Regions from separate parts of the Bacillus paralicheniformis genome, predicted to be linked through region 1. Evidence: predicted binding sites of a transcription regulator. Region 1 holds the regulator's gene; each other region holds the start of a gene.
What was found. The regulator LexA, encoded in region 1, represses DNA repair genes until DNA is damaged. The targets are predictions, from matches to a motif close to CGAACATATGTTCG.

Region 1 (8,170 bases):
CATCCCCCTGTATCGAAGAATATATGCTTTCTATTATACAAAAGGGGGTTAGAAATAATTGTCTGATGATGATAAAAGAAGCGACTAATTTTGTCGAAATGAAAAAAAGAGAATGATCCGCAGATCATTCTCTTTCATATGCCCGATTAGCGATTTAACAGTTTTTTCACCCGGTCAACTACATTCGCAGGCGTAAAACCGTATTCTTTCATGATCGTTTCGCCGGGAGCTGAAGCACCGAAATGGTCGATTCCGAGAATGTCCCCGTCAGTGCCGGTATATCTCTCCCATCCGAGCGGTGATCCCATTTCAATTGCGAGACGCTTTGTCACATCAGTTGGAAGAACAGCGTTTTTATATTCGGCCGGCTGCTTGTCGAAACGATCCCAAGACGGAACGCTGACAACGGATACGTCAATGCCTTCTTTTTTCAGCTCGCTTTGTGCTTCAAGCGCAAGGCCAACTTCAGATCCGCTCGCAAGCAAGATCGCTTGCGGTTTTTCGTTTTGGCTTTTCGAAACGACATATCCACCTTTTTCAACGCCTTCATAAGCTGCTTCAGGAGACTGATCGATTGTCGGCAAGTTTTGACGTGTCAACACAAGCGCAGTCGGCTGACTTTTTGATTGAAGCGCCAGTTTCCAGGCTGCTGCTGTTTCATTTCCGTCTGCAGGTCTGATGACGGACAAGTTCGGCATCGCACGAAGTGATGCCAGCTGTTCAATCGGCTCATGAGTCGGTCCGTCTTCTCCGACGGCAATGCTGTCATGTGTAAACACATATGTGACAGGAAGCCCCATTAATGCCGCAAGACGGATCGCAGGTCTCAGATAGTCGGAGAAAACGAAGAACGTTCCGCCGAATACGCGAAGGCCACCGTGGAGAGCCATTCCGTTCAAAGCTGCTCCCATCGCAAATTCACGTACACCGAACCAGATATTTCTGCCGGCGTAATCTCTCGCTGAAAAATCTCCGCCGTTTTTGATTGTCGTTTTGTTGGAGCCGGCCAAGTCAGCGGATCCGCCAAAGAAGAACGGCACTTGTTGTGCGATTCCGTTTAATACTTCCCCTGAGGATGCACGCGAAGCAAGGCTGCTTCCTTTCTCATACGCAGGTACTTTCTGATCCCAACCTTCAGGAAGCTCGCCCTTCATCGCAAGTTCAAGCTCTTCGGCAAGTTCCGGGTGGGCTTTCTTGTATGCGGAGAACAGCTCGTTCCATTCCGCCTCTTTTTTCTTGCCCGCTTCTTTCACTGTTTCGTTAAAGTGTTCGTACACTTCAGAAGGGACATGAAAATCTTCTTCGTATGTCCATTCATACGCTTCCTTCGTTAATTTCGCCTCTTCTGAGCCAAGCGGAGCACCGTGAACGCCGGATGTTCCCGCGCGGTTTGGAGAGCCGAAACCGATCGTTGTTTTCACTTCAATTAATGTCGGCTGCTTTTCATTTTGTTTCGCTTTCTCGACGGCCGCCGTAATCTCGGCAATGTTATTGCCGTCTTCAACATAAAGCACTTCCCAATTCATCGCTTCAAAACGCTGCTTCACATTTTCAGAGAATGAGCGGTTTAATTCACCGTCAAGCGAAATGTCATTTGAATCATAAAGCACGATGAGACGGCCGAGTTTCAAATGTCCCGCAAGCGAAGCCGCTTCCGATGAAATTCCCTCCATCAAGTCTCCGTCACCGCAAATGCTGTATGTATAATGATCAACGACGCGATAGTCGTCACGGTTGTAAGTTTCCGCAAGGTGACGTTCAGCAAGCGCCATTCCGACAGCCATTCCGATTCCTTGGCCAAGCGGGCCTGTCGTCGCATCTACACCCGGAGTATGTCCGAATTCCGGATGTCCAGGCGTTTTGCTTCCCCATTGGCGGAAATTCTTGAGGTCTTCAATTGAAACGTCATACCCGCTTAAGTGAAGCATGCTGTACAGAAGCATTGATCCGTGTCCGGCGGACAGCACAAAACGGTCCCTGTTAAACCAATTCGGATTTTCAGGGCTGACATTCATCATTTTTGTCCAAAGCGCATAAGCCATCGGAGCAGTCCCCATCGGCATGCCGGGGTGACCGGATTTAGCTTTTTCAATCGCGTCTATGGAGAGTGTTCGTATTGTTGCGACAGATTTTAATTCAATCGTTTTCATTATGATCCCCTTCCTGTATGGACTCTACTTTCTTATCATAAATCTACCCATCGGTTTTCACAACCATTTCAGCTCAAAAGCAGTGAAAAATGACGAATCTTTACCTTCATTTTAAATTGTAGTATATACAAAAAGGGAATACGATATCGGCGTATTCCCCAAATTAATGCAATCGGCGGTTTCTTTTTTCCTGTTTGAGCTTTTCAGGCGTCACATCATTACCTTCAGGATCAACAATCGTCACAGTTTTCAACGTGTTTTTCATAGACGCGCGGACGCCTTGAAGATATTCCTGGCGAAGCTTCTGCTGTTCTGCTTTTTCTTCGTCTGTTAAAGATCCGCTCTTTGCTTTTTTGGCAAGCTCGTTAATTCTGGCTATTTTTTCATTAGAAATCATAAGATACTCCTTTGATTCGGTATATATCCATCATACTACTAAATCCGCTTTCGTTTGACAACAGATTAGTCTGCAAGGCCGTCCTTATACTCCTGGTAGCGGCGGTGAACGGTTGCTTTTGAAATGCTGTATCCGAACCCTCTCAACACGGCTGCAATCTCCGCAAACGTCAGCTTGTTCTCCCTGAGCCTGACGATTTCTGAAAGAGGCGCTTCGATCCGCTCTCTCCCGCCGCCTTCATTGCGGTGTTTCAGATTCCTCTCCGGGCGGTAGCCGTTTTCGACCGCCTTCTTCATTCCCCGCTTAATTTTCAGGTTATGTATTTTCCGCTGGTATTCTTCGACAATGCCGACAATCTCCAAAACCATCGAATCCGCTTCGGAAAGCTCAAGTTTTCCCCGGTGAGCCAGCGTGTAGATTTGAACGCCTTCTTTATATAAACAGTGAAGAAGGGCAATTTTGGCATTCCCTCTTCCAAGTCGCGTATCATCCTGTATTAAAACTGCGTCAATGTCTGATGTTTTGATTTCCTCGAGCAGATCGAAGACGCCGTCGCGGTCCATCTCATATCCGCTCGCCTGTTCGGAAATGACGTTCACGACGTTCATCCCGTGCTCGGCGGCAAGCGACTGGAGCTCTTCAGCCTGCCGTTTTAATGAGGTTTCCTGCTGCTCCTTCGCAGTGCTTACCCTGGTGTAAATAATCGCATTCATGGAAATCCCCTCAATCATTTATTCTACAACTGCAAGCTGATATTGATCGGAGTGCTGTTTGGCTACCGGCAGGACCAAAACATCGCCCGGTTTAATAACGGAGGTCGGCAGATTGTTTTTATCGGCGACCCATTCGATGAATTTTTGTTTGTCAGCGGGTTTTCCGCCTTTGATCCGGTCGGCCAGCTCCCACAATGTATCGCCTTCCTGCACTTCTATTTTAACATATTGCTTTCTTTCTTCGATTTTACCGGCAAAAGACACAAACAGAATACAGCAGCTGATCACAGCAGTAAACAGACTGACAAAAATCAATGATTCTCTTTTCATATCCATCACCCCAGAATGTTTGTTCGGTTTTATGATTTCAGTATACATACGAACAAATGTTTCTGTCAATCGTTTTTTTCGAACCTATGTTTGTACTCAAAGGAAAAACATGCTATAATCTAGCTAAAATCGACGTTTTGAGGTGCAAAAAATGACGAAGCTATCAAAAAGACAACTTGATATTTTGCGTTTCATTAAAGAAGAAGTGAAACGCAAAGGCTATCCGCCTTCCGTCAGGGAGATCGGAGAAGCGGTCGGCCTGGCGTCAAGTTCAACGGTACACGGCCACTTGGCAAGGCTTGAAACGAAGGGATTGATCAGAAGGGATCCGACGAAGCCGAGAGCGATCGAAATTCTCGATACAGAGGAAGAAATTCACATTCCAAAAAACCAGGTTGTCAATGTCCCGGTCATCGGAAAGGTGACGGCCGGTACGCCGATTACCGCAGTCGAAAACATTGAGGAATACTTTCCGCTTCCAGACCGCCTGGCGCCGCCGGATGAGCATGTCTTTATGCTGGAGATCATGGGCGAAAGCATGATCGATGCCGGAATTCTTGATCAGGATTATGTGATAGTCAAACAGCAGAATACCGCAAACAACGGAGATATCGTCGTTGCGATGACCGAAGACGACGAAGCGACTGTTAAGCGGTTTTTCAAGGAAGAAACCCATATCCGCCTTCAGCCGGAAAACCCGACGATGGAACCGATCATCCTCCAGAATGTGACGATTCTCGGAAAAGTCATTGGCGTATTCCGCACGGTTCATTAAAAAACGGACTCATCAGCAAAACCGCCGGTCGGCGGTTTTTTTTCGCACGAAAAAACAGGCTCACATCCATACGGAAATGAAGGATGCGAGCCTGAAACAGAGGGATTGATCATATGCTTACATTACCATTATCCCCCAAACAAGTTTTCCTGTCAACAAAAATGTTTCCTTGAGGAAACATTTATCGTTGTCTCCCTTTTATCGAACGATAAACAAAATTCTCGTCCCGTCAGCGTAATCGCTCAGCCTGTTCCCGACCCAGGAGCCGGCTCCGCGGTTATCCGATGAGCTGACATATCTGACCGACGCTCCTTTTCCCCCTTCTTCACACATGGCCATCGGCCATTCGTCACGGTCAAAGCCCGGCTTAGTCGGAATCCCCTTTAATGATTCCTGACGGCGCTTATCCGCTCCAGATCTTTCAATTGTGCAGACATCTGAATGGCCCGCTTTGATCGCATCGCTTATATGAGCACCTGTTTCAGGATAGCGCGATGCCGGAAAATACAATACGTCATCATACCTTGCAGCGCCTTCGGCATGCTGAGGAGAATATGCAGCCCCTCCCGAAAGCCCAAGCAGCACCAATGCGGAAAACAGCAGATGAACCGCCCATTTTTTGATCATGACAAAAACAACCTCCTCTTGTATATGCTGGTGTCACTAACAGATTAAGAGAGAATTGTTTTTGCTTTTCGGGCTCTTTGTGAAAAAGACGTTTAGAATGTGTAAATAAACGTAAGTTAAATGCTCGGGGCATACCCGTGAAAAACTGCATGTGCTTTTTGCGTCCGCTCTAAACGTATACACGGCTGCCGTCAGGAAACATGCGGCAGCCGGATATGCAAATTTTTTCATCGTTGTATTTTTTAAAAATGATTCATTCACACAACAAAAAAACAGGCGGAAAATCCGCCTGTTTATACGGCAACTTCAAATGTCAGCTTGTCGCCGTGCTTATAGTCAATTAATTTAAAATCATCGATTGTAAAGTCATAAAAGTTTTTGATGTCCGGGTTGATCCACAGCTTCGGCGCTTCATATTGCTCGCGTTTCATCTGAATGTTTAAATTATCGATGTGACGGGTATAGATGTGACAGTCGCCGATATTGAAGATGTATTCGCCCAGCTCATAACCGAGGACTTGGGCGATCATGCGCTGCAAGACGTTATATTGGAACACATTGAACGGGTTGCCAAGCGCCATGTCATTGCTTCTCGCTCTTACTTCCAAAGAGAGCTTTCCTTCTTTCACATACCATTGCGTCTCATAGACGCAGGGCGTCAAGGCCATGCCGTCCAAGTCATCGGGATTCCACAGCATGGTCAAATGCCTGCGTGAAGACGGATTATGCTTTAACTGATGGAGCAAATAATCCACTTGATCGGCTTTCTGCCCGTTAACCGTTCTGTTTTTCTTCGCTAATTGATAGCCGTAGGCTGCTCCGATTGTGCCGTCTTCAAGCCGCCATTGATCCCAAATATGAACCCCCATATCGTTCAAAACTTGAACATCATTGGATTTCAGCTGCCAGATCCAAAGCAGCTCTTTGATGGCCGTTTTCCACGCCACCTTCTTCGTCGTCAAAATCGGCACTTCCGAATTGTCAAACCGCATTTTTTCGCTCATGATGCTCAGCGTATGAGCCGGCGTTCCGTCTGAATCCCACTTCGTCCGGACCTGATATTCTTCATCGGAGATCCCTGATTCAATAATTTTTTGAATGATTGCATTGTATTGCTGGTCATAATGGCTCATCTTATCCTCTCCTCTTTCCACATGATATGTATAAAATGAGTTTTTTTCAAGATTTAAGATCATACGCGGGTTTGATAAATCTCCAACGCTTTCTTGATAACATTTTTATCGTATCCGGTGACATCATGGATTTTCTCAGTCCAGCCTTCAATTGTGTCCGGCTTCGCTTCTCTGTATAATCCTTTGCTCGTGCTAAGATATATGTCCCAGCCGCTGAATTCCCAATGCGCGATTTCATGTTGAAACGGAATTCTGCATTCCAGTAATGGCGCAGGCTTCAATGCCGCTTGCGAGCATTCAGCTGCCTCCCAAAAAACGGACATGTCAACAGGCTCTGTAGAGTAGACTTGAGTTGACACCTTTCCGTTCGGCCGATGGTAAAGGACCTTAACTCCGCCGGTTGTCGGCTTGACTTGAATTTGTGCTGCCGGGAAAAAACCGTCCAGCTTTTCACTGGTATAATCTTCACATTCGCAGTCGATCAGAATCGGCTGCAGCCATTGATCTCCCAGATCACATAAAAAGCGCCGTCCTCTTTCATCAAGCGCGATGACTGCGGCATGCGCGCGTTCTGTTTTGAACGAACGGCCGATCGGAAAAGCTTCCACTCCGTCTTTTGTAAACTCGTCCAGCAGCCAAATCGAAAGGTCAAAGCAATTGCCGGCAATGCCGTACTCTTGGTGGTGTTCCTTCATCATTGAGACGTTCCGCTGTTTCTGATCCCCTCCCTGATGATAAAACCATGCCTTTGTCAGCGTTTCCATCGGAAAAGCGTCGAATCTTCTCCACGTACGGAGAATGGCATCCGGAGCAAACATCATCTTCCCCCCTGTCCAGAAGCGATTGTTAACACTATTATATACGGGCGACCGAGACGAAAAAAATCCCTTAGCAAGGGATTTTTTCGTTTTATTTTCCTTTCTCATCAGTCGGAATCTGGATCAGGGAATTCGATCCTGTCGCTTTAGGCATTTTTCCGTCCCATTTTTGGATCCATTGATACTTGATCATTTCATCTGACATCGATTTTTTAATAATTTCATTATACTCGGCAATACCTTGAGCTTCGATCTTTTTCTTTTTCGCTTCCGCTTCGGCGATCTTCAGCTCTGTCTGCGTTCTTTCCAGTTCCTGCGAAGACTTCACGCGCGCGTCAATCGCTTCCTGGGTCGCTTTATCAGGCTTTGGCACACCGAGTGTTAAATCGTCAATGACAAAGCCGAGCCCCTTCATATCATCTGCAAATGTTTTTTGGATTTCTGCGGCGGCATCAGATGATTTTTGTCCGTATGTATCAATGACGGAGTATTTGGAAATCGACTTTCTTGCAGCGTCCCACAGCCTTGTTTTCAAGTAGCTGTTTTCGATTGATTCAATATCGACCGCTCCGAATTTATTAAACAATTCTACGACTTTATCAGGCTGAACGACATAGTTGTAGGCGATGTCCATTGAGATGTTTTTGCCGTCAGAAGTAGCCACTTGAATATCCTGATTGTTTACAGTCTGCATCCGCACCGGATATCTTGTGACTTTGTCAAACAGTCCGACTAAATGCCAGCCTTGATCAAGCGTTTCCGATTTCACCCCGCCATTCGGAGAATAAACGACGCCGACATATCCGTTCGGAATTTTCTCGATGAACAAGGAAGCTGTGAATCCTCCGATAATTAAAGCAACAGCGACAATGATTCCGCCGAGCAGCGTTTTGTTTTTATTCTTCTTTGGTTGTTTTTCATTCATCTTTGTCATCCTCCAGCGTTTTCTTTATTTTGCTCGCCCCGCTTCCGACTTTTTTAAAAAGCGGGCTTAACATAAGCCATACGCCAAACCCTATAATGGATAGCAATATGATCGAACCAATCATGACTTTCACTTTTGTTTCACCCCTTTTGCATTTGTTGATTGATCGTATGACTAAATAAAATCATTTCACTTATGTTTACGTTCATATGAACTTAAAGTTTCATTTTTTTAAAATGTAATAGAAAAAATTTTATCATTGCAATTGCGAAATCAATGGCATCGTTAAAGGATATGTCGGA
Region 2 (8,170 bases), 530 kb from region 1:
GCTCGGGGAAAGCGGCAGCGGAAAAAGCCTGACCGCTTCGGCCATAGCCGGGCTGCTTCCGGACGGACTAACGGTGTCCGGCGGAGATGTGATATTTGAGGGCCGCCAGATGCTTCAAGCCGGCCGCAAAGCGCTCCGACGCATGCGCGGAAAGGATATCGCCTGTATTTTTCAGGACTGTCACGGAGCATTCACCCCTTTTATACGGATCGGCAGACAAATTGACGAAATGGTCAAAACGCATACCGATTGGTCTAAAAACAAGCGAAGAGAAGCGATTCTCCGCGCTTTTCGGGAGGTTTCTCTGCCGGAAAACAGAGTATATGAAAGCTACCCGTTTCAATTGAGCGGCGGGCAGCTGCAAAGGGCCGCGATCGCTCAAGCGATGGTGCTCCGCCCGAAGCTTCTCATCGCAGACGAACCGACAACGGCTTTAGACAGCATCACGGCCGCGGACGTCTTGCAACAGCTCACCGTGATGCGCGCCAAAACAAACTGCGCCATCCTTTTTATCACTCATGACCTCCGGCTTGTCAAAAGGTACGCCGATCAAACCGCTGTCATGCAAAACGGAGAAATCGTCGAAAGCGGTTTAACCGCTGATTTAATCAGACAACCGGCACATGAATGTACAAGACGTTTATTCGCAGCCGTCCCGCCGCTGAAAAATCCTCCGCCGAGGCTGACAGCCGCGCCTGAAACAAAGGAAGCGGTGCTGGCGGGAACAGGAGGTGCGTGATGACCCATTCAGCAGAAACCGTTCTTTTTGTCAGCAATCTGACAAAACATTACGCTTGCGGCCACAAAGCGGTTGACAATGTATCGTTCTCCATTCGAAAAGGCGAATGCCTCGGGCTCGCCGGCGAGAGCGGCAGCGGGAAAAGCACCCTCGCGCGCTGCCTTCTCCTGCTCGAAAAAATCGATCACGGAGAGATTCGGCTTCATCAACATCCGCTTCCCGGCATAAACAAAAAAGAGACCCGAAGACTGCGCCGAAAGCTGCAGGCTGTTTTTCAAAATCCGGCCGCATCATTGAATCCAAAGCTCAATATTATCGATTCAGTTATGGAGCCGCTTGATGTTTCCAAACAAGACATACCGCCATTTTTAAAGGACTTCCAAGGCAGCCGCCGTCTGACGGCTGAGCGTCTGTTCTCAATGGTCGGCCTTCCCTCGAGCCTCCTTGACCGCTATCCGCATGAATTAAGCGGCGGGCAGCTCCAAAGGGCCTTAATCGCCAGAGCCATCAGCACTCACCCGTCTTTAATCATCTTTGATGAGCCTACGGCAAGCCTGGATGTCACCAGTCAGGCGAAGATCCTCGACCTCCTCAAAGATTTGCAGGATGATATGGGGCTTTCCTATTTGTTTATTTCCCATGATCTGGCCGCTGTCCACTTTATGAGCCATCGCATCATGGTCATGAAAGACGGGCAGATTGCCGATCAATTTAAAAAAGAAGAGCTTTTTTCTGCCGAAAGGCACCCATATGCCAAAAAGCTGCTTCAGGTGTTTGAATCCTAAGGGGGGTCATAAGAGATGAATCACAGACATTATCTAGCACTCGCCGTTCCGCTGATCATTTCAACGATCACCACTCCTTTGCTGGGGGCGGTCGATACGGCGGTAGCCGGGCAGCTTTCCTCCCCTGCTTACATCGGCGGTGTTGCAGTCGGAACGATGATTTTTAATACGATGTATTGGCTCCTCGGCTTTTTGCGGGTGAGCACATCGGGGTTCGCTGCTCAGTCGCTCGGCTCCCAAAACAGATCAGAGAGCGTTTTGGCTCTTGCCCGGCCTGTTTGCATCGCGGTTTTTGCCGGACTGATGTTCATTCTCTTGCAAAAACCGCTTGAATACGCAGCGCTGACGCTGATACAGCCTGACCGCCATACCGCTGAATTCGCCTCGCAGTATTTTTCGCTGAGGATTTGGGGCGCTCCATTTGCTTTAATCAGCTATTGCATTCTCGGCTGGCTGATGGGAATGTCCCTTATCAAAGTGACATTGCTTTTGCAGATTTCGATGAACGTCTTGAATATCGTGCTTGACATCGTTTTTGTCTACGTCTTTCACATGGAAGTATACGGCATCGCTCTAGCCACTTTGATTGCGGAAGTGACGGGCTGCCTGATCGGCTGCTGGCTTGTGAAAACGAATGCCGCCATGCGGTTTAAGCTGCCGTCCGTCAAGGTTTTGTTCGACCCGAAACCGTTTAAAAAAATGATGGTTGTCAACCGCGATCTATTGATTCGGACATTGTGCCTTTTAACGGTTTTTAATTTGTTTACGGCTAAAGGAGCCGGCTTCGGCGCTGAAGTTTTGGCCGCAAATGCGATCTTAATTCAAATTCATTATATGATGGCTTATGTGTTTGATGGATTTGCCAATGCATCGAGCATTTTTGCCGGGAAAGCCGTTGGAAGAATGGATCGGGAACTTTATTCCCGTACGCTTTCCCTTTCGATCCAGTGGTCGCTGATCTCGGCCGCGCTGCTTTCAGTCGGCTACTTTCTTTTGAAAGGTGTAATCCTTCCCTTGTTTACACCGCTTGAAAGCGTTTTGGAAGCAGCGAAAACCTACGATATTTGGATCGCTCTCTTTCCTTTGGCCGCAAGTTTCGGACTCGTTTTTTACGGGATTTTTACAGGAGCGACTGAAATAGGCCCGGTCAGAAATTCAATGTTCTTGGCTGTTCTCGTCTTCCTGGCCGCCTTTTTTACCGCTGTGCCCGCTTTCGGAAACCATGGGCTGTGGCTCGCTTTTCTTTTATTCAGCCTTGGACGTTCCGTATTCTTATGTATGGCTGTTCCCGGGCTGACCACCCGTCTCTTCGGAGAGCGAAGTGCTGCAAAAGAGGCAGGCTAAAAGCCAAATCATAAAACCCCCCGGCTAAAGCTTAGCCGGGGGGTTCTCGTTTATTCTTTCGTTAATTGTGCGACGAAATGGTTCAGATGATCCAGCGTCATCACATTTTGATTGCATGTTTCACTGTCACAGCAAATATAATTGCCTCTGTCTGTATAGGTTTCTTTCCCGCTTTTCACCCGGGCCATGAACAGTCCGATCTCTTCGGTCCTGTTGCATATCGCGCAGATTCCTTTTTTATTGCTGGATTTGATGGTGCCGTGTATTCCGGTCAGCTTTCCGCCGGCATCCACAATCATGTACTTTCTGCCTGATCCTGCATCATTCCATCCCAGGTAGGAATATCCGCTGAAATCCATCTGTTCAAAATCGGGCGTCTTTAACTTCTTCACTTTAGAAAATAGCTTTTTAGCGGTTTTTACTGTTATACGCTGAAATGGAATGACATGAGGCTTTAATTCGGCTAAAAAGCGCATCGCTTCACCGCTGTCTTCCACTTCTGCCATCTTCTGCAGCAAAGACTTTTGATCGCTGCTGAGATCAGGAAACAGGTTGAACACTTGATCGAGCGCATTGCATTTCAAAGCGTCAAGTACGTTTTCGTCATTGATGTTCGCATGTCCCTGAACAAGGCTGTCCGTTTGAAACTTAATAAAATTATATTGGTCATTTCTGATAAAAGGTGTCTTCATTTCTGCCAGCTCCTTATTTATGGATCTATATTTAAAAATAAGGTGCAAAGCCGGATGATCAGAAATGATACCTTGCTTTTTTTAGGCGATTTGTTTATAACCCCGCCTCATGCAAAGTATCGCCTTTCAAGATAACAGGCTTTGCATGAGACGCTGCAGTCGGCAAATGAATGTCATTTACCATTTTATCCACCTCCGAATACTGATTCTATTATAAACGACAATCGTATTCAATCTCAATGATATCCTCCATCTTTAAAATGCATATTTCATCCGCCCGGCTTACGATCCGCAGCTCCCTTTTCAGGGCGTCGGCATAGTGAATCCGGCCGGCCAGCGTTTTCACTTCCCCCTGCCGATAATAGGCAAATTGCAACATTCTGTTTTCTGCCATCGCTTCACAAATGATTTCATTAAATTCTTCATATTTTTGTTCATCCAGGATCGGTTTTTTGAGTTTTTGAAGGCTTTCATGATATTCCCTGAGCAATTCCACGTGCTCAGGCAGCATCATGGAAACCCATTTGATACTGCCTCTGTCGCGAAGCATAAATGATTCTCCTTTCTATGCCTGATGGCCTCCGACCAATTTTGACCGCAGCCGGGCCGTCCCGGCGTTTGTATAGGAAACAGCCCGCAAAAGCGCTGTTGATCCGTGCCGTTCTCTGATGCCGTCCATCACGTACCCGAGCTGCCGCTTCTTTTCCTGATCGGGACGAAAAAGATCAAGCTGCATATTGGTGTCGTCTTGAATATTGGACAAAGAGACGGAAATTTTCCGAACCGTTTTGCCGGCATAAAACCGCTCGAACAATGCCAGACATGTATGGTAGAGATCAAGGGTGACATTTGAAGGGCTTTCCATTGTTTTTGAACGGTAAAACCCGCCGCCAAGCTCATCGCGGCTGTATTCGACGCCAAGACTGACGGTCCGGCCCGCCTGGCGGTGGGCGCGCGCCCTTTTGGCCACTTCTTCACACATTTCAAGAATGACATGCTTGACTTCCTCCGGATTCGGATAATCGCGAAGCAAAATCTGGCTTTTTCCATAGCTGACCTGCCCCTCCAAGAGCGGCGCTCCGATCGCTGAAAGGTCGATGCCCCAAGCGTGATAATAGAGCTGGTTTCCCATCACCCCGAATGTTTTCTCAAGCCGCTTGAGATCATAGTGAGCCAGCTGACCGACTGTAAAAATCCCCATCCGGTTTAACGTCTTTTCCAGCCTGGAGCCGATTCCCCACATGCGGCGCAGCGGAGACAGCGGCCACAGCTTCGTTTTCACGTCTTCGTAGCCCCAAACGGCCACTCCGTCTGCTGATTTTTTCGCTTCAAGGTCAAGGCACAGCTTTGCCATCAGCAGATTCGGTCCGATTCCGACAGCACAGGGAAGGCCAAACTCCCTTTCCATATCATCTTGAATTTTCATCGCAATCGTTCGGGCGTCTCCCCACATGCTCTCAACACCGTCCACCTGAATAAAGCTTTCATCCACGCTGTACGTATGAATGGCATCAGGCGGCACATAGCGGCAGAACAGCCGGGTGAGCTCTGTAGAAACACGGACAAACAGCCCCATCTTTGGATTGACCAGCTTGATGCGCGGATCATCCGGCAGCTGATAAAGCCTTGTTCCCGTTTGCACGCCGAACTCTCTTTTCAGAGCCGGAGAAGCAGCGAGAACGATGCTCCCCTGCCGCTCCGTGTTTCCGACAACCGCCAGCAGGCAAGTCATCGGATCAAGTCCGAGCAGGACTGCGGCACAGCTTGCATAAAAGCTCCGCATATCAACGCACAAAACCGAACGCGACGGATATTGACCGTAATCCATCTCTCTCCCTCCAAAAAGAACTGATGTTCGCACAATTAGTGTATGAATACTATACTCCGAATATACGTTCGATTTCCAGGCGTAATTTTATCCAAAGAAAATCCTGGCTGAAAGCAACAAAAAACACCTTCTTTGGAAAGAAGGTGACATGGCGGATCATTCCAGTTCGGAATGCTGCCGCATCCGGTTTAATGACTCAAATTGAAAGCTCCCTTGAGAACCTCGTTTTTTCCTAGTAAGATAAAAGAAAAAGCGCTCCTAAAGGAGAAAGACAAATGGATGAGAAACTGATTGAAAAAATGCTCGGACAGGCGCTGAAGCAGTACGGACGCAATGTTGCAACCGATCCGCTCAGCCCCGGCGAAAAAGAAATCCTGAAGATGGCTTTGCAGGAAAGGCGGATCGAGGAACCGAATGAGGGGCTGCATGCCCATATCGAAGATGTCATCTATGATTATGTCACAAATCAAGGCTTGTTCTCCTTTTGATCACCCAGCATATAGAAATTCCTCTATTCACCGCCATTTGTTTCATGTATGATAAACAAATAAAAACGTAACGGAGAGTTTCTCATGAAACAAAAATGGCAGAACATCCACCCGCTCAGCTGGACCATTATTGTCGGAACCATTTTCGGACGTATGGGCACAGCCATGAGCATCCCTTTTTTAGCAATTTATTTGACACAAGTGAAAGGCGCCTCTTCCGGCTTTGCCGGCGCCGTCATTGCAGCGAGCTCTCTGATCGGAATTGCGGCAAGCTTTTACGGCGGGTACTTATCAGACAGGTTCGGCCGGAAAACCATCATGCTCGTTTCGATTTTCGGCTGGACATTCGTGTTCGCCGGTTTCACGCTCGCCGATCATGTCTGGACATTCTTTGTCATGAATGCCTTAAACGGATTATGCCGCGCTTTGTTTGAACCGACTTCAAGAGCGCTGCTTTCAGACGTATCCAAACCCGAAACGCGCCTTTTCGTCTTTAATCTCCGCTATACCGCGATCAACCTCGGCGTCGTCTTCGGTCCGCTTTTAGGCCTGTACCTCGGATCTTCGAAAACGACGCTGCCGTTTTTCATTGCGGCTTTCATTTATTTTATTTATGCGGCGGTGCTGGTCATTCAATTTAAACACCACACCGTACCGGCAACTGAGCGGAATAAGCGTATAAAAGTGCGGGAAGCGCTGGAGGTGACAAAAAAAGACCGGGTATTTACGATTACACTAATCGGTTCGATTCTTTGTTTATTCGGGTATTCCCACTTCACATCCACGCTCGCACAATACATGGCGGCCAGCCCGTTCATCGAAGACGGGACGAAAGTGTTCGGTATGATGCTGACGCTGAATGCCTTGGCCGTGCTTGTCGTACAGTACCCGATCGTACATATCGCCAAACGGTTTTCACCGATTTTATCGCTGATTGCCGGAAATGTGCTGATTAGCGGAAGCCTGTTCAGCCTCTCGTTTTTCCACGATCTATGGTCCATCGTCTTGATCATTATCGTGTTTACGATCGGGGAAGTGCTTCTCTTTTCGATGATGGATTTACTGGTCGACCGGATTGCCCGGCCTGAGCTGAAAGGCACTTACTTCGGGGCTATAGGCTTCACCCAGCTGGGAAGCGTGATCGGCCCTTGGGCGGGGGGAATGCTGCTGGACGCCTTTGGAGCGGAAAAGCCGTTTTTCACTTTTGCAATCCTGTCCGCTGTCACCATTTGCGGCGTTCCTTTCCTGGTGGCAGCCTTCCGGAAGCTCAAAATAGATGAAGCAAAAGTCAAATTAAGTTCGAAAAAAACGATGCAGCATTAATTGAAAACAGGCCGGCTCGGTCAAAGGCCGGCCTTCCGGCGGACGCCCGCCTCAAGGCGCCGCAAGTTCGACTTTGATGCGGTCGGGATCTTCGGTATATAAGGCATAATGCCCGCTTCCGCCGGCAAACGGATGTCTGTCTTCATATAAAATGCGGCATCCCCGCTCCCTCAGTTTCATTGTCATTTCGTCGACCTGTTCTTTGGATGCCGCGTAAAAAGCAAGATGGTTTAAACCGACGCGGCACCTGTGATAACCTGCTTTGACAAACTGCTCTTTCGCCTGCACAAGCACGAGATAGGCGCCGTTTGCTTTCCAGCTGATCCCGTCTTCCCATTGTTGAAAAACCTCATAGCCGAGCTCTCCGAGAAACCAGCCCCAAAAGCGCTTCGACGCTTCCAAATCTGAAACATACAGTTCAATATGATGGATCATGCAAGCCTCCTCTTCTACACCCGTCTGACGAGAATCTCTTCCACCTTGTGGCCTTCGCCTTTTCTCAAGATTAAATCAGACCGGAATTTTGTAGGCAGAATGTTCTCATACAAATTCGGACGGTTGACGGTCTCCCATATTGACTTTGCCATATGGTCCGCTTCTTCGTCCGCAAGGTCTTTGAATTTATGGAAATAAGAACTCGGATCTTGAAATGCCGTCTCTCTGAGCATGCGAAAGCGTTCAAGATACCATTTGATAATGAGGTCTTCTTCGGCATCCACATAAATTGAGAAGTCAAAAAAATCGGAAACGAAAACCCGCGGTTTTGTCCGGTCGTCTTCGATCGTCGGCGTCTGCAGCACATTGACGCCTTCGATGATGACGATATCCGCTTGTTCAACCGTTTCGTAAACCCCTTCCAATCTGTCGTACGTTAAATGGGAATAAACGGGTGCGCGAACGATTTCCTTGCCGGATTTTAAATCGTTTAAAAACTCAAGCAATGCTTTGACATCATAGCTTTCCGGAAACCC
Region 3 (8,170 bases), 130 kb from region 1:
CATGCACCCGCCCTCCGTTCGCAGCCATTTTTAAACTTTGGCGGATGGCCGTCGGATGGCCTGACATTTCGCAAACCAAGTCCGCCCCTTCACCACCAGTTAAAGCGCTTACATTTTTGAGCGGATCTTCTTTTTCAACGGAGATGATATCGGTTGCCCCCATTTGCAATGCAAGGTCGAGCCTGTATTCGTTTTTATCGATGGCGATCACTTGTGACGCGCCTGACGCTTTTGCAACTGCCACGGCCATCAATCCGATCGGTCCGCAGCCGACGACAGCGACTTTCACTCCAGCTGTCATTCCCGTCAGAACCGTATGCACGGCATTTCCGAGCGGTTCTTGAATAGAAGCGAGATCCTCAGGCATGCCGCCCGGATTTTTCCAAATGTTTGCGGCAGGCACTTTGACATATTCAGCAAAACAGCCGTCTGTATCGACACCGAGAATCAGCGTTTTTCTGCAGACATGCTCTTTTCCGGTCAAACACGGCAGGCACTTTCCGCAAACGATGTGCGTTTCTGCCGAAACATACTCCCCTTCTTGTACCGCAGTCACATTTTCCCCCACTAGTACAACCTCGCCGGAAAATTCGTGGCCAAACACATAAGGCGGTTTCACCCTGCTTTTCGCCCATTCATCCCAATTATAAATATGGACATCCGTTCCGCAAATCGATGCGGCTTTGACTTTGATCAGCACCTCGTGTTTGTCGATCTTCGGTATCGGGACGAGCTCGAAGCTGGCGCCTGGCTCCCCCGGCTTCTTGATAAGCGCCTTCATATTTCCGTCCAAGATGAACAGACCCCCTTTGCAAAATCGCTTTACAAAAGGATTGTAGCACGATAATTCATATTGGTAAACACCTGTGTCCTCCTGATAAAAACAGATGAACACCCTCTGAAAAATGTATGATATTTTTTTAAAATGGGATGCGGCTGAAGAAATTTTGAAAGAGAAATCCGTCGACTTGACTTGGTGTATATGAGCGCTGCAAAGCTTCGATCAGATTCCCGTAATCTTTGTGGGCTTCCAGACCCGGAATGACCCGGTCGATGCCGTCAAAATCAGATCCGAATCCGATATGCCGCTCGCCTCCCAAAGAGCAGACATGGTCAATATGTGAGAGGATATCTTTGATCACAGGCGTTTTTCCGTTTCTCACGAATTCAGGGACAAATGTCAAACCGATGACGCCGTTCTTTTCAATAAGCGCTTTGATTTGATCGTCTTTTAAATTTCTCGGATGAGGGCAAAGGCTGTGCGCATTCGAATGAGAGGCGATCGGATACGCTGCCGTTTCAACCGCACCCCAAAAGCTTTTCTCTGATAAATGGGAGAGATCGGTCCATGCCCGGTTTTTGTTCGCCTTGCGAATCAGCCTTTCCCCGTAAGAAGTCAAACCTGCGTTTCTTTCTTCTAAAGCGCCGTCTGCGAACGTATTGGCCCAGTTCCACGTCAGGCCGAAACTTCTGACTCCGAGCTGAAAAAAGATGTCAAACAGCCTTAAGTTTTTTGAGATCGGCTCACAGCCTTCCATCGTTAGAATGATGCCGGTTTCATCGCTTTTGAGCTTGTCGATATCGGCTTTATGTTTGATCAGTTTGATCCGCTTGTACTTTGCAATTTTTTCGTGAAACAGCCGGATCTGCACGAGCGCCATTTCAAGCCTTATTGTGTCGGGTACGGTTTCGGGCAGAAAAATCGCCAGACACTGCACTTTCGCCTTTCCGTTTAACAGAGCCTGAACCGGCGTTTGAAGCGACGGGTCACTGTACTCATTAAGCTTCGGATTTTTCCAGAGCTTCAGCAGCAAATCAGAATGGGCATCAAAAATTTTCACGTTCATCCTCTCCCGGCTGCATTTTTCAAAAACGGCTAAACCAAAAACAACCCGCTTACGTGAAAGTAAGCAGGTTGAAGCATTTGAAAAAGAGTGATTTTTCTATCAGCGAGGCTCTACGATTAGCTTAATCGCTGTTCGTTCTTCACCGTCAATTTGAATGTCCGTAAACGCCGGAATGCAAATCAGATCGACACCGCTCGGTGCTACAAATCCCCGTGCAATCGCTACCGCTTTAACAGCCTGATTTAATGCTCCGGCTCCGATTGCTTGAATTTCTGCAGCTCCTCGTTCCCTCAAGACTCCTGCGAGCGCACCTGCGACCGAGTTTGGATTTGATTTTGCTGAAACCTTTAATATTTCCATTCCTGCTCCCCCTTAAGTTTACAATGGATAAGTGAGTGTTCATTAGAACAATCATTATTAGATGTTGCTATTTTCAAAGCCATCCCCTTTTAATTGCTTTTCAAAAATAGCAGGGTACCTTCCATTTTTACTATATTCACTATAGGACCGGGATATTCCTGCTTTCCTTTTAATATTTTTCTAAAATGATTTTCTGTTCAGTCATTCAAAAAACATGTGGTCATCATTAATTAATATCCGGTCAATTTTAACGGCTTTCTTGCTCTGTTCGTCAATGTCAATGACAACTCCGCTCAGTGTTGTGCGGCCTTCGGCAATCTCAAAACGAACGGGCAGGCTCGTTTTAAATCGCTTGATAATCGTCTCGCGGTCGACGCCGAGAATCCCGTCGTAAGGCCCTGTCATCCCTACGTCTGTTATATATGCCGTGCCTTTCGGAAGAATGCGGTTGTCAGCTGTCTGAACATGCGTATGCGTTCCGACAACTGCTGACACGCGGCCGTCCGTATACCAGCCGATCGCCTGCTTTTCGCTTGTCGCTTCGGCATGAAAATCGATAAAGATGAACGTTGTTCTTTTTGACGCTTCTTCTATTAATTCATCAGCTTTTCGAAAAGGGCAATCGATCGCAGGCAGAAATGTGCGGCCTTGCAAATTGATCACAGCCAGTTCCTTCGAACCGTTTGTTTTTATGTATGTGATGCCTTTTCCAGGCGTGCCTTCGGGAAAATTGGCGGGTCTGACGATCTGCGGCGCATCATCAACAAAATCAAATATTTCCCTTTTATCCCATGTGTGGTTTCCCATTGTGAGAACGTCGGCTCCCGCTTGAATGAGCTGGTGGTATATTTTTTCGGTAATGCCTTTTCCGTGTGCGGCGTTTTCTCCGTTGACGATGACGGCGTTCGGTTTATATTTCAGCTTCAGCTTCGGCAAATAGGTTTTGATCATGTCTCTGCCGGGCGAACCGACAACATCTCCAATAAATAAAATTCTCATAATTTGACCCTTTCTTTTTTAAAATAGGTTTTAATCATAGTGTTACACAAGGAAACAAAAAAATAAAGTGGCGCATTCGCACCACTTTATTTTGCGTATTCAACGGCTCTCGTTTCCCTGATCACGGTTACCTTGATGTGTCCAGGGTAGTCAAGCTCGTCCTCGATTCGTTTTCGAATATCACGCGCCAAACGATGGGCTTCAAGATCGTTGATTGAGTCAGGTTTGACCATGATCCGCACCTCTCGTCCCGCTTGTATCGCGAATGATTTTTCAACACCTTCGTACGATTCAGAGATTTCTTCCAGCTTTTCAAGCCTGCGAATATAGTTTTCGAGCGTTTCGCTTCTTGCGCCTGGTCTAGCGGCGGACAGCGCATCGGCTGCGGCCACGAGCACGGCGATGATGGAAGTCGGCTCCTGATCTCCGTGGTGAGATGCGATACTGTTGATGACAACTGGATGCTCTTTATACTTAGTGGCCAGTTCCACACCGATTTCAACGTGGCTTCCTTCCACCTCATGGTCAATCGCTTTCCCGATATCATGAAGAAGTCCTGCCCTTTTTGCGAGCGTCACGTCTTCCCCGAGCTCTGAAGCCATCAGGCCTGTCAGAAACGCCACTTCCATTGAATGTTTCAGTACATTCTGTCCGTAGCTCGTTCTGAACTTCAAGCGGCCGAGGATTTTGATTAAATCGGGATGAAGACCGTGAACTCCAACTTCAAACGTCGTCTGTTCACCCATTTCGCGGATGTAATCATCCACTTCACGGCGGGATTTCTCAACCATTTCTTCGATTCTGGCAGGATGAATGCGGCCATCCTGAACGAGTTTATCAAGAGCGATCCTGGCTGTTTCACGCCTGATCGGATCAAATCCTGAAAGGATAACGGCTTCCGGCGTATCGTCGATGATCAGATCGATCCCCGTCAATGTTTCCAATGTACGGATATTACGTCCTTCACGTCCGATAATGCGGCCTTTCATCTCATCATTTGGAAGGTTGACAACTGAAACCGTCGTCTCGGCCACATGATCTGCCGCACAGCGCTGTAAAGCCAATGAAAGAATATTTTTCGCTTTTTTATCAGCCTCTTCTTTCGCTCGATTTTCACTTTCTTTCGTCATGATCGCGATGTCATGGGAAAGCTCGTTTTCAACCCGTTCCAGAATGATTTGCTTCGCTTCATCTCGCGTCAGACTTGAAATACGCTCCAACTCTGACTGCTGCATACGAATCATTTCATCCACTTTGCTTTCCATCTCTTCAATATGTTGTTGTCGTTCATTCAGAGAATGATCTTTCTTCTCCAACATCGCTTCCCGTTTATCTAATGATTCATCTTTTCGGTCAAGGTTCTCTTCCTTTTGAAGTAAACGGTTTTCTTGTTTTTGAAGCTCATTTCGTCTTTCACGAACTTCTTGTTCAGCTTCTATCCGAAGCGTATGAATCTCGTCCTTTGCTTCAAGAAGGGCTTCTTTTTTCAACGCTTCAGCATCCCGCTTTGCGTCTCCAAGAATTTGTTCGGCTGCATTTCGCGCACCTGAAATTTTTGCTTCGGCAATGATTTTACGAACATAGTAGCCAACAACTAAACAGAATAGGCTCAGCAAAATGGAGATGAGAATTGCTAAAGGATTCATAACTTTCACCTCCTCTTGCTATGAACTTGTCTTGCTAAAAGTAAGTGTCGGCATGTACATTGTACTTCTTCTCAACATACAGAACCTTCACAGGGAGTGAAGCGGCTTCACAGCCCTTGTCAAGTTTAAATGTTTATCAATCATGTTAAGAAAAACAAGTGATACAATTTCATTGTAATTGTGTGGGAAATACTTGTCAAGCTTACGGTCTTAACGTTTCCGGATTAAACGCCTTTTCAAACGGCGCGGATGAAGGAGATGGACAAAGGAGCTGCGTCTGAATGCGCAGATGAAAGGAAAAGGCTGCCGATCGGGCCGGCAGCCTTTGACATGTTTCATGATTAAAATTCGAGTTCTTCTTGAGCTTGGGCCTCGTCTTCCTGAGCAGGAGCAACGCCTCCAGTGTCCAAACCGTAGTGCTCCCGGATCTGCTCTTGAATCATCAAAAGGATGTCCTTGTTTTCTTTCAGGAACTGTTTGGCATTTTCACGGCCTTGACCAAGACGTTCCTCCTGATAAGAGTACCATGCACCGCTCTTCTGAACGATGTCAAGCTCTGTTCCGAGATCGATGATTTCCCCTTCTTTTGAAATCCCTTCCCCGTACATAATGTCCACTTCGGCAGTCCGGAATGGAGGGGCCACTTTGTTTTTCACGACTTTGATTTTCGTCTTGTTCCCCATGACATCGTTGCCTTGTTTCAGCTGCTCTGCGCGGCGCACTTCAAGGCGGACAGAAGAGTAGAATTTCAGCGCTCTTCCGCCTGGCGTCGTCTCAGGATTTCCAAACATGACGCCGACTTTTTCACGAATCTGGTTAATAAAGATCGCGATGGTCTTCGATTTATTGATCGCTCCGGAAAGCTTACGAAGCGCTTGAGACATCAGTCTGGCCTGCAAACCGACGTGGGAATCCCCCATATCTCCTTCGATTTCAGCTTTCGGCACAAGCGCTGCCACAGAGTCGATGACAACGATATCCACCGCTCCGCTTCTGACAAGAGCTTCGGCGATTTCAAGCGCCTGCTCGCCCGTATCAGGCTGTGACAGCAAAAGCTCATCAATGTTGACGCCCAGCTTTTGTGCATAGACGGGGTCGAGCGCGTGCTCGGCGTCGATGAACGCCGCCTGTCCGCCCTGCTGCTGAACTTCGGCAATCGCATGAAGCGCCACCGTCGTTTTACCGGAGCTTTCAGGCCCGTATACTTCAATAATCCGGCCGCGCGGGTATCCGCCCACTCCAAGAGCCGTGTCGAGCGCTAAAGAACCGCTCGGAACTGTTGAAATTCTCGTTTCAGTTTGTTCGCCGAGTTTCATAATCGAACCTTTACCAAACTGCTTTTCTATTTGTTTAAGCGCCATATCTAAGGCTGCCTGACGATCACTCATTCTATTTTCCTCCTTTATCACTTCCGCTATATCTACTATACCTTGTTTGCGCGGATTTGCCAAGAAAAAAGCGAACGCATATTCGATTTTTTTAAGAGGAAAAAATCGATCTCCTAAAATGGAATGACTTTTTTCATAAGAAAGATATACCGAAAATCCGGTTTCCGCTTATTTTTCCATCATTTTCAGCAACAGATGGCAGCCGTATTTGGCAGAACGCTTTCGCACCGCAGACCTGGATCCGGCGAACTGAAATTCGAACGCTTCTTCAGCCTGGTCCTTCACGGAGATGCCGATAAACACCTTTCCTGCCGGATGGCCTTCTTGCGTATTCGGCCCGGCTACTCCAGTAAAGCTGATGCCGATATCGCTTCCTGTTTTGACTCTGATGCCTGCGGCGAGCTCTTTTGCGCATTGCGCGCTGACCGCACCGTAGCGCTGCAGCGTGTCTTCAGCAACGCCGGCCGCTGAAACTTTCAATTCGTTTGTGTAGCAGACGGCACCGCCTTTGAAATATTCGGAAGCGCCGCTCATTTCCGTCAGCCAGGTGGAAAAAAGCCCGCCTGTAAAGCTTTCCGCAGCGGCCAAGGTCATTCCCTTGCTCCTGCATGCTTTCGCAAGCTCTTCTGCAAGAGATGTATCATCATACCCGTAAAAGAACTCTCCGACCCGCTCCAGGATGAGGTCTTCCGTTTCTTTTAACAAGCGGTTTGTCTCCTTCGGATCCGCATGCTTTGCCGTGAGCCTGAGCGTGACTTCCCCGTCGGCCGCAAGCGGGGCGATTGTCGGATTAGTCTGCGCATCGATGAGATCTTCCAAATCGGTTTCAAGCTGGGATTCTCCGATGCCGAAGAACCGCAGCACCCTTGACACGATCTTTTCCTTCGAGCCGAGCTTTTCCAAAATCAGCGGCTTCGCTTCGTTTTCAAACATCGGCTCCAGCTCTTTCGGAGGTCCCGGCAAGAGCATATAAAAGCGCGATTCATGCTCAAGCAGCATTCCCGGAGCCATCCCGAAGCGGTTCGGCAGAACATCGGATCCTTCGAGGATCAACGCCTGTTTGCGGTTGTTCGGCGACATCTCCCGGTTCGTTTTTCTGAAGTAATCCTGAATCGATTCGAAGGCTTCATCGTCGAGCTTAAGAGGGCGCCCGACAACTTCAGCGATCGTTTCTTTTGTCAAATCGTCTTTCGTCGGTCCGAGGCCTCCCGAAAAAATGATGAAGTCAGACCTTTTCTGAGCTGTCTGAATGACTTGTTTAAGGCGTTCCGGGTTATCTCCCACCGCCGTGTGATAAAAGACGTTAATGCCGATTTCGGCCAAATGCCTGCTGATAAACTGAGCATTTGTATTAGCGATTTGTCCGAGCAGAAGCTCAGAACCGACAGCGATAATTTCCGCTTTTCTTTCCAACTTCATTGTTTCCACTTCCCCACGTTTAGTTCGATGTTTTTAAAGCATCCCAGTTTTTAGCGAAATAATCCCATCCTGATACGACTGTGAAAAAGACAGCCACCCATAAAGCAAGCGATCCGAACGGGAAGGATACAAGCTCAAATGGAAGATTGTGAAGCAAAAGAGCAGAGATGGCGATGATCTGAGCCCATGTTTTCACTTTTCCAAGCATGTTGGCCGCGACGACTTCCCCTGTTCCCGCAAGGACGAGCCGCAGTCCCGTTACGGCAAATTCCCGGCTGATAATGACAATGGCCATCCAGGCCGGAGCAAGATGGTAATGCACCAGAATAATTAAAGCGGAAGACACGAGCAGCTTGTCTGCAAGCGGGTCAAGAAATTTCCCAAAGTTTGTTACAAGGTTCAGCTTTCTCGCGTAATAGCCGTCAACCCAATCGGTGACAGAAGCAAAAATAAACAACAGTGCGCCGATCAAATGGGTGACCGGAATCGACTCGCTGCCGAAGGAGACAGC

Region 2: the regulator LexA is predicted to act here: its motif matches at 5,446-5,459, upstream of CP943_RS13105 (Y-family DNA polymerase).
Region 3: the regulator LexA is predicted to act here: its motif matches at 6,312-6,325, upstream of recA (recombinase RecA).

Annotation. Positions count from the first base shown of each region.
Region 1 covers NZ_CP023665.1:2,023,707-2,031,876, reverse strand. The annotation lists gene tkt (transketolase) at 147-2,150, opposite strand; gene CP943_RS10485 (DUF896 domain-containing protein) at 2,314-2,547, opposite strand; gene CP943_RS10480 (YneB family resolvase-like protein) at 2,613-3,260, opposite strand; gene yneA (cell division suppressor protein YneA) at 3,279-3,590, opposite strand; gene lexA (transcriptional repressor LexA) at 3,742-4,365, shown strand; gene CP943_RS10460 (NucA/NucB deoxyribonuclease domain-containing protein) at 4,564-4,992, opposite strand; gene CP943_RS10455 (thymidylate synthase) at 5,286-6,125, opposite strand; gene CP943_RS10450 (hypothetical protein) at 6,185-6,946, opposite strand; gene CP943_RS10445 (prohibitin family protein) at 7,035-7,868, opposite strand; gene CP943_RS22440 (hypothetical protein) at 7,861-8,001, opposite strand.
Region 2 covers NZ_CP023665.1:2,552,156-2,560,325, forward strand. The annotation lists gene CP943_RS13080 (ATP-binding cassette domain-containing protein) at 1-739, shown strand, start outside; gene CP943_RS13085 (ABC transporter ATP-binding protein) at 739-1,524, shown strand; gene CP943_RS13090 (MATE family efflux transporter) at 1,540-2,868, shown strand; gene CP943_RS13095 (FusB/FusC family EF-G-binding protein) at 2,919-3,560, opposite strand; gene CP943_RS13100 (YolD-like family protein) at 3,772-4,110, opposite strand; gene CP943_RS13105 (Y-family DNA polymerase) at 4,126-5,388, opposite strand; gene CP943_RS13110 (YqzH family protein) at 5,664-5,876, shown strand; gene CP943_RS13115 (MDR family MFS transporter) at 5,961-7,199, shown strand; gene CP943_RS13120 (VOC family protein) at 7,251-7,634, opposite strand; gene coaA (type I pantothenate kinase) at 7,649-8,170, opposite strand, start outside.
Region 3 covers NZ_CP023665.1:1,898,401-1,906,570, reverse strand. The annotation lists gene tdh (L-threonine 3-dehydrogenase) at 1-796, opposite strand, end outside; gene CP943_RS09720 (dipeptidase) at 921-1,841, opposite strand; gene spoVS (stage V sporulation protein SpoVS) at 1,947-2,207, opposite strand; gene CP943_RS09710 (TIGR00282 family metallophosphoesterase) at 2,409-3,206, opposite strand; gene rny (ribonuclease Y) at 3,293-4,852, opposite strand; gene recA (recombinase RecA) at 5,194-6,240, opposite strand; gene CP943_RS09695 (competence/damage-inducible protein A) at 6,409-7,659, opposite strand; gene pgsA (CDP-diacylglycerol--glycerol-3-phosphate 3-phosphatidyltransferase) at 7,679-8,170, opposite strand, start outside.